2 linked regions of the Pseudorhizobium banfieldiae genome follow. The protein of the gene in region 2 interacts with the protein of the main gene of each other region in a pairwise test. Links are inferred from orthologs where the notes say so. Each region holds a gene or a part of one and is shown on either strand. Other genes may lie near its edges.

Evidence for each region.
Region 1: the proteins of NT26_RS08640 (region 2) and NT26_RS16560 interact in binary tests that used the Escherichia coli proteins (3 or more experiments, as listed by UniProt). The link is inferred for Pseudorhizobium banfieldiae from one-to-one orthologs.

Annotation. Positions count from the first base shown.
Region 1 is NZ_FO082820.1:3,402,029-3,405,685, forward strand. Bases 649-3,657 are described here. They hold NT26_RS16560 (primosomal protein N'), read right to left. Parts: upstream 3,259-3,657; coding sequence 1,039-3,258; downstream 649-1,038. Other genes in these bases: NT26_RS16555 (hypothetical protein), read right to left, coding at 649-986; NT26_RS16565 (GNAT family N-acetyltransferase), read right to left, coding at 3,320-3,657. In the rest of the region: NT26_RS16550 (F0F1 ATP synthase subunit delta), read right to left, coding at 1-354; more of NT26_RS16555, read right to left, coding at 603-648.
Region 2 is NZ_FO082820.1:1,736,791-1,741,746, reverse strand. Bases 903-3,871 are described here. They hold NT26_RS08640 (single-stranded DNA-binding protein), read left to right. Parts: upstream 903-2,097; coding sequence 2,098-2,646; downstream 2,647-3,871. Other genes in these bases: gyrA (DNA gyrase subunit A), read left to right, coding at 3,544-3,871; NT26_RS08635 (MarC family protein), read right to left, coding at 2,687-3,319; uvrA (excinuclease ABC subunit UvrA), read right to left, coding at 903-1,845. Outside these bases: more of uvrA, read right to left, coding at 1-902; more of gyrA, read left to right, coding at 3,872-4,956. UniProt on the Escherichia coli protein: Plays an important role in DNA replication, recombination and repair. Binds to ssDNA and to an array of partner proteins to recruit them to their sites of action during DNA metabolism. Acts as a sliding platform that migrates on DNA via reptation.

The DNA.
Region 1 (3,657 bases), 1.7 Mb from region 2 along the record:
GGCCGTAACTTCGCCGCGATGGGCGGCTGCGATCTGGCGATAACCCCGGATCATGCCCGGCAGGGCGAAAAGGCGACGATTGCTCGCAACGACCTTCAGGAAGTTGGCGACCATGCCGCGGATGCCAGCCTTGTCGGCGACTGCGGAGATGGCACGCACCTGCTCCTCGGCGGAAAAGACCGGGCTCTGGATCAGGCGCCGCAGGTCCTCGCTCTCGTCCATCATAGCCTGGAACCGGTCGAGATCCGCGCCGACTGCATCGATCGAACCTGCCTCGAGCGCCAGCTCGAAGAGCGAGGATGCATAGCGCTCAGCTACACCGGAAATCAGCTGGGACGTGTCAGCCACGGGCACAGTTTCCCTTGATTGTCATCAACGGCCGGACCTCGCGGACGGAGATCGATAAGCCCTTGTGAGTATTTGCTATTTTGTTGAAAACAACCAGCTTTTGGGCTGGCCCCTTCAGACTTTCGCGGTTCGTCTACCATAGGATCTATGGACTCGCAACACGGCAGATAGGCTAAAACGTCCGGGCTAGAAGGGGTTGAACCGATTTTATCACCCTGCCTGTGCGGATTCGGGATGAGAAGCAGCGAACCGCGCTAGAAATAGCCGAGAACATAGCCGAGCGGCAGCGCAGCGAGCGCGAGCTGCGCGATCAGCACCAGGGCGTTGATGGTTATTCTGCCGCGGTCGAGGAAGAGTGATAGCAGACGCCCCAGCGCCGCAAACCCGAGCGCGCTGCCGAGCATGAGATAGGTGAAGTCCTGCGCAAGGGCGATCGCTGCCAGCCCCAGGCCCAGGTGGAGCCCGCCAATCGAGCGCGTCGCGCCGAAGCCGACGGAGGTGACCTCCCCCGTGACCAGCCCCCCTGCCCTCAGCAGCCGGGCCGGAAACAGCATGGTCAGAAGACCGAATACCGCGACGAGAAGGGCGGCCAGGAATGCCAGGCGCTCCGGCAGCTCGGCGGGAAAGTAGAGTTCCAATGTTCACTCCTGAAAATCGTGAACTGCCCCAATACCAGCAGGCCATTGATTCTCAAAGGAAGCTCTGGGGATCGACGTCGATCTGCACATGCACCGAGCCGCGAACCTTGGGCCCCTGCGCCACCATGCTCTTCAGGAAGGCCTGCATGTCGGAATTCCGCCTGCCATGGACCAGGAGTCGGAAGCGATGCCGGCCCCTGACCAGCGCCAGCGGCGCCTCGGCCGGCCCGAGCACGGCAACTCCGGAGACATGCGGAGCGGCGGCACGCAGGCCGCGCGCATGCACCTCCGCATCGGCACGGCTCTCGGCGGACACGATGATCGACGCCAGCCGGCCGAAGGGCGGCAGGATCGCGCGTTCCCGCTCGATGATCTCCCGCTCATAGAACGCCCCCGCATCACCGGAAACGATCGCCTGCATGACCGGATGCTGCGGCTGGTAGGTCTGCAATAGTCCGTGGCTCTTGAGCCCTGTCCGCCCTGCGCGTCCCGTCACCTGGCTGAGCAACTGGAAGGTTCGTTCAGCGGCACGGGGATCGCCATTCGCCAGCCCCAGATCCGCGTCGACGATGCCGACAAGGGTCATCAGCGGAAAATTATGTCCCTTCGCCACCAGTTGCGTGCCGATGACGATGTCCGCATCGCCGCGGGTGATCGCCTCCAGCTCCAGCCGGAGACGCTTGACGCCGCCGAGCAGGTCGGAAGACATGACGATGGTGCGGGCGTCTGGAAAATGCCTTTCCACTTCTTCCGCGATCCGTTCCACGCCCGGACCGCATGCGACGAGATGGTCGAGCGTGCCGCAGTCGGGGCACGCCTCCGGCGTCGGCTCGCTATAGCCGCACTGATGGCACTGGATCTGGTTGCGGAACCGGTGCTCGACCAGCCAGCTCGAGCATTGCGGGCACTGGAAGCGATGTCCGCAGACCCGGCACAGGGTGAGCGGTGCATAACCGCGCCGATTGAGGAACAGAAGCGCCTGCTCGCCGCGCTCTATGGTCTTGCCCACGGCCCTCAGAAGCACAGGAGACAGGAAGCCACCCCGTTCGGGGGGATGCTTGCGCATGTCGATCAGGTGGAGGTCCGGCAGTGCCGCTTCGCCGTATCGTGTCGGCAAGTGCACCAGGTGGTAACGCCCGGCCTGTGCGTTTACCTGGCTTTCCACCGATGGCGTCGCAGAGACGAGGACGATCGGGAAGTCGCCGATCCGGGCCCGCACGACCGCCATGTCGCGCGCATTGTAGAAGACCCGGTCTTCCTGTTTGTAGGCGGGGTCGTGTTCCTCGTCGACCACGATCAGGCCGAGGTTTTCGAAGGGAAGGAAGAGCGCCGAACGGGCGCCAGCGACCACCTGCACCTCCCCCGTGACGATGCCCCGCCAGACCTTCTCGCGCATCCGCGGCGAAAGCTCGGAATGCCATTCGCCAGGCTTAGCCCCGAAGCGGTCCTCAAAGCGCTCCAGGAAGCTCGACGTCAGGGCGATTTCAGGGAGGAGGATGAGCACCTGCCGGCCCTGCCGCAATGTTTCCGCGATCGCTTCGAAGTAGACCTCCGTCTTCCCGGAACCGGTAACCCCATCGATGAGCGAGGCGGTAAAGCCGCCTTTCCTGACGAGGTCGACGATGTCGCGAGCAGCATCCTTCTGCGGCCCCTCGATCCGCGACGGCGCATAGTCCGGATCGGGCCTCGCGACCACCGGCGGCGGCGGCAGGAAGACAGTCTCGAACAGCCCCTGCTGCGTCAGCCCGTCAACGACGCTCGTGGAAACGCCGGCGGCATGGGCGAGGCCGGCCCGCGTCCACGGCACGTCCTCGCCGACCAGGGCGAGGACCCTTGATCGCGCCGGTGTCATCCGCTCCGGACGCCCGCCGACATAGCGTACACCCTCCACCATGGGCTCGGGCTCCAGTGCTGCGGGGGCACGGATTGCCATGCGCGCCACCAGGCCCGGCGGAGACAACGTATAGCTCGCCACCCACTCGATGAAGCGCCGCATCTCGGGGGAGAGAGCAGGGCAGTCGAAAGCCAGCGTGATCGGCCGCAGCTTCTTCGGATCGAGCCTGTCGTCGTTGCCGCCCTCCCAGACGACGCCGATCACTTGGCGCGGGCCGAGCGGCACCTGCACGACGGAGCCCGGCTCGACATGCATGCCGGCTGGTACGGCATAGCTGTAGGGACCCGGCGCCGGAAGCGGCACTAGCACCGGAACGACGCGCTGGACCGATGGCTGGGCCAGGAGTTCACCGAAGAGCGAGGAGGAATCTGGGCTCATGCGGCGGGACCTTGCCCCGAAGCCCGCAAAAATGAAACATCTGATATTGCAGCTGGACGCCTTATTCCTGCGCCAGGCTGAATACCGAATGATGGTCTTGCGCCAGTTCGAAGACCGCGTGCTTCTCGATCGCCCGCGTAACATCCTGCGGATCGCCTTCCAGCTGCTCCGGCTGGATCAGATGCCCGATCGTCACGTCGAAACGGTTGCCCTTCTTGTTGAGGAGTTCGTAGAAGACCGTCATGTCGCGCAGCTCGGTCGACCACTTGGCAAACCAGTAGAAGAGCCCCGAATTGCGCGCCTTCATGTGGATCGGCAGGATCGGCAGGTTGTATTTCTTCGCAAGTCCGACAGCCGACGTCTTCCAGGGCCGCTCGTTGAGCCGACCGTCCGCCCAGT
Region 2 (4,956 bases):
GGAAAGATACTTGCCGGTAATCGATTTCGGGTTTGCCATGACCTGCGCGGGCGTGCCTTCCGCGACCACTTCACCGCCGTGAATGCCTGCGGCAGGACCGATATCGACGACATAATCGGCGGTAAGGATCGCGTCCTCGTCATGCTCGACGACAATCACGGTATTGCCGATGTCCCGCAGGTGCTTCAGCGTGTCGAGCAATCGCGCATTGTCCCGTTGGTGAAGGCCGATCGACGGTTCGTCCAACACGTAGAGCACCCCTGTCAGTCCGGAACCGATCTGCGAGGCAAGCCGGATGCGCTGGCTTTCTCCGCCGGACAGAGTGCCTGAATTTCGGGAAAGGCTGAGATAGTCGAGGCCCACGTCATTGAGGAAGCGTAGCCGCTCGCGGATCTCCTTGAGGATGCGGACCGCAATCTCGTTCTGCTTGGTGTTCAGGTGCTGCGGCAGTTCCTCGAACCAGTCCCGGGCCACCTTGATGGACATGTCTGTCACCTGACCGATGTGCAGCGCGTTGACCTTAACGGCCAGTGCCTCCGGTTTCAGACGGAAGCCGTTGCAGGCGGGGCAGGGCGCGGCCGACATGTAGCGCTCTATCTCCTCGCGCGCCCATGCGCTGTCGGTTTCCTTCCAGCGACGTTCGAGGTTGGGAACGATCCCTTCGAATGTCTTCGTTGTCTTGTAGGACCGGGCGCCGTCCGCATAATGGAACTCGACCTTCTCTTCGGTCCCCTGGAGGATGGCGGCTTGCGCCTGCTCGGAGAGTTCCGACCAGCGGCTGGACAGCTTGAAGCCATAGACCTTCCCAAGCCCCTCCAGAGTCTGATTGTAATAAGGTGAAGTCGACTTGGCCCATGGGGCTATAGCGCCGTCGCGCAGCGTGCGGTTCGGCTCCGGCACGATCAACGCCGCGTCGATCTTCTGCTGGAAGCCGAGCCCGTCACAAGTGGGGCAGGCACCGAAAGGATTGTTGAAGGAGAACAGTCGCGGTTCGATCTCCGGGATCGTAAAGCCGGAAACGGGGCAGGCGAATTTCTCCGAAAAGAGCATGCGTTCATGCGTTTCGTTCAGCGACTTGTTCACCGAGCCGCCCGCGGCCGTTTCCTGCGGCGGGAGCGGCTTGTCGGCAAACTCCGCGACTGCCAGACCGTCGGCAAGCTTCAGCGAGGTCTCGAGGCTGTCGGCCAGTCGCGCACCGATGTCCGAACGCACAACGAGGCGATCCACCACCACGTCGATGTCATGCTTGTATTTCTTGTCGAGCGCCGGCACATCGGCGATCTCGTAGAACTCGCCATCCACCTTCACCCGCTGGAAGCCCTTTTTCATCAGGTCGGCGAGTTCCTTCTTGTACTCGCCCTTTCGACCGCGGATCATCGGCGCCAGGATGTAGAGACGGGTTCCCTCCTCGAAGGCGAGGACCCTGTCCACCATCTGGCTGACCGTCTGGCTCTCGATCGGCAGGCCGGTTGCCGGCGAATAGGGAACGCCGACGCGCGCAAACAGCAGGCGCATGTAGTCGTAGATTTCGGTGACCGTGCCGACCGTCGAGCGCGGATTGCGGGATGTCGTCTTCTGCTCGATCGAAATGGCCGGGGAAAGCCCGTCGATCTGGTCCACGTCCGGCTTCTGCATCATCTCCAGGAACTGGCGCGCATAGGCCGAAAGGCTTTCGACATAGCGCCGCTGCCCCTCGGCGTAGATCGTGTCGAAGGCGAGGGAGGATTTGCCTGAGCCGGAGAGCCCGGTCATGACGATCAACGAGTTGCGCGGCAAGTCGAGATCGATACCCTTCAGGTTATGCTCACGCGCACCACGGATGGAGATCGTCTTAAGTTCGCTCATTAGTCTGCTCGGTGGGGAAGGATCGATGCCCTTATGTAGTGAATGAAGTGGCGGTGTGAAGGCAGAAACTCCAACAGACCGCGTCAAATGCGAGTCGCTTGACTCGATCATAGAGAATTAATAGAACAAAAAAAGAACAAAAATCGACTGTGGATGAGCGGCAGAGGGAGGCCAATCCCGGCGGCAGATGGTCTAAGCTACCGTCCTCTCGGAAATTGGCTGCACGACAGGCAGCGAACAAGGTGAAGAACTATGGCTGGAAGCGTCAACAAGGTAATCCTGATCGGTAATGTCGGCGCCGATCCCGAAATTCGGCGCACGCAGGACGGCCGTCCGATCGCCAACCTGCGCATTGCCACCTCGGAAAGCTGGCGTGACCGCAACAGCGGCGAACGCAAGGAGAAGACCGAATGGCACAATGTCGTCGTCTTCAACGAGGGCCTGTGCAAGGTCGTCGAGCAGTATGTGAAGAAGGGCGCCAAGCTCTATATCGAGGGCGCGCTGCAGACCCGCAAGTGGCAGGACCAGAACGGCAATGACCGCTATTCGACGGAGGTCGTTCTGCAGGGCTTCAACTCGACGCTGACCATGCTGGACGGGCGCGGCGAAGGTGGCGGGCAGGGCAGCTATGGCGGCGGCGGCGGTGGTGGCCGTGTCAGTGGCGGCAGCGACTACGGCGGCGGCAACTTCGGCGACGACTACGACCGGCCAGCCGGAGGCGGAAGCCGTGGCGGCCAAGGTGGCGGACAGGGTGGCGGAGGCGGCTTCTCCCGCGATCTGGACGACGACATCCCGTTCTGATCTACGTTCGGTCGCTTTGTAAGCAACCGATCTGAAAAGCTCAGACGGTGTTGAACGCCGACTTCACCCCGTCCACCACGAACTGGACGGACAGTGCCGCGAGGATAACTCCGAGAAGGCGGGTCAGGATGGCCCGCCCCGTTACTCCCAGGAAGCGGTCCAGCCGTTCGGCGATCAGCAGGGCCGCCAGTACCACGCCCATCGTGAGTGCCAGAACGCCGATCAGCAGAAGGCGGTCCCATGGGCCTGCCAGGGTGCCGGCGAGAAGTACCGTCGCGGAAATGGCTCCCGGCCCAGCGATCAGCGGAAGCGCCAGCGGAAACACCGCAATGTTATGGAGGTGGTCGACCGTGATTGCCGCCTGCGACGTCTTTTCCTTGCGCTCCTGCCGGCGCTCGAAGACCATCTCGAAAGAGATCCAGAACAGCAGAAGTCCGCCGGCGATGCGGAAGGCGCCCATGGATATTCCGAGGGAGCCCAGCAGGCTCGCGCCGAAGAGCGCGAAGACGGCAAGTATGCCTAAAGCTATCAGCGAGCCGCGCACAGCGACGTGACGGCGCTGTTCACGGCTCATGCCGACCGTCAGCCCCAGGAAAACCGGCGCAAGCCCGGGCGGGTCGAGTGTGACGAGCAGGGTGGTGAAGGCATTGACCAATATGTCTGCAGTCGCCATCTCTCCTCCAGCGCGTTTGCCGATCCTTGCGGACCCCCTCCGACCTTGTTAGGACGGCGTGACCTTCAAGGGAAGGGTGACCTGGCCATTGTCTGGTGCGCCGCGGTACGCCGGCTTTCTCGCCAGGGCTCGAAACCTGTTCACAACCGGTGTCGAACTTGGCGCATGAAGCCGCTTTCCGCTATAGAAACACAACTGATTCCGAACAAAGATCGTGATCCGATTTGACTGAGCAAAGCACCCCCGGCGGCGGAAAGCTGCCACCCGGCATCGAACCCATTTCCATCATGGAAGAGATGCAGCGGTCCTATCTCGATTACGCCATGAGCGTCATCGTCAGCCGCGCGCTCCCGGATGTTCGTGACGGATTGAAGCCGGTCCATCGCCGCATCCTTTTCTCCATGAGCGAGATGGGCATCGACTGGAACAAGAAATATGTGAAGTCTGCCCGCGTCACCGGTGATGTGATGGGTAAATACCATCCTCATGGCGATTCTGCGATCTACGACGCCCTGGCACGTATGGCGCAGGACTGGTCGCTCCGCCTGCCGCTGATCGACGGCCAAGGCAACTTCGGCTCGATCGACGGCGATCCGCCGGCGGCTCAGCGCTACACGGAATGCCGCCTGGCGAAGGCTGCACATTCGCTTCTTGACGACCTCGACAAGGAGACGGTCAACTTTCGCGACAACTATGATGGGACGATGTCCGAACCGGTCGTGGTACCGGCACGCTTCCCGAACCTCCTCGTCAATGGCGCAGGTGGCATCGCAGTCGGCATGGCGACGAATATTCCGCCGCACAATCTTGCCGAGGTGATCGATGCCTGCATCGCCTTGATCGACAATCCGGCCATCGAACTGCCGGAACTGATGCAGATCATTCCGGGGCCCGACTTTCCGACCGGCGCATTGATCCTGGGCAGGGCAGGGATCAAGTCCGCCTATGAGACCGGGCGCGGCTCCGTCATCATGCGCGGCCGGGCGCATATCGAGCCGATGCGGGGGGACCGCGAACAGATCATCATCACCGAGGTTCCCTATCAGGTGAACAAGGCGACGATGATCGAGAAGATGGCCGAGCTCGTGCGCGACAAGCGCATCGAAGGCATTTCCGATCTTCGCGACGAATCCGACCGTCAGGGCTATCGCGTCGTCATCGAGCTCAAGCGCGATGCGAATGCCGAAGTCATCCTCAACCAGCTCTACCGTTACACGCCGCTACAAACGTCATTCGGCTGCAACATGGTTGCCCTGAACGGTGGCAAGCCCGAGCAGCTGACGCTGATCGACATGCTGAAGGCATTTGTTTCCTTCCGCGAAGAGGTCGTCAGCCGGCGCACGAAGTACCTCCTGCGCAAGGCCCGGGAACGCGCACATGTGTTGGTCGGCCTGGCGATCGCCGTCGCGAATATCGACGAGGTCATCAACCTGATCCGTCGCGCGCCGGACCCGGCAACCGCGCGTGAGCAGCTGATGACGCGCCGCTGGCCGGCCCATGATGTCGATGCGCTGATCCGGCTGATCGACGATCCGCGCCACCGCATCAATGAGGACGGCACCTACAACCTGTCGGAAGAACAGGCTCGCGCGATCCTCGAACTGCGTCTTGCCCGCCTGACCGCCCTGGGCAGGGAC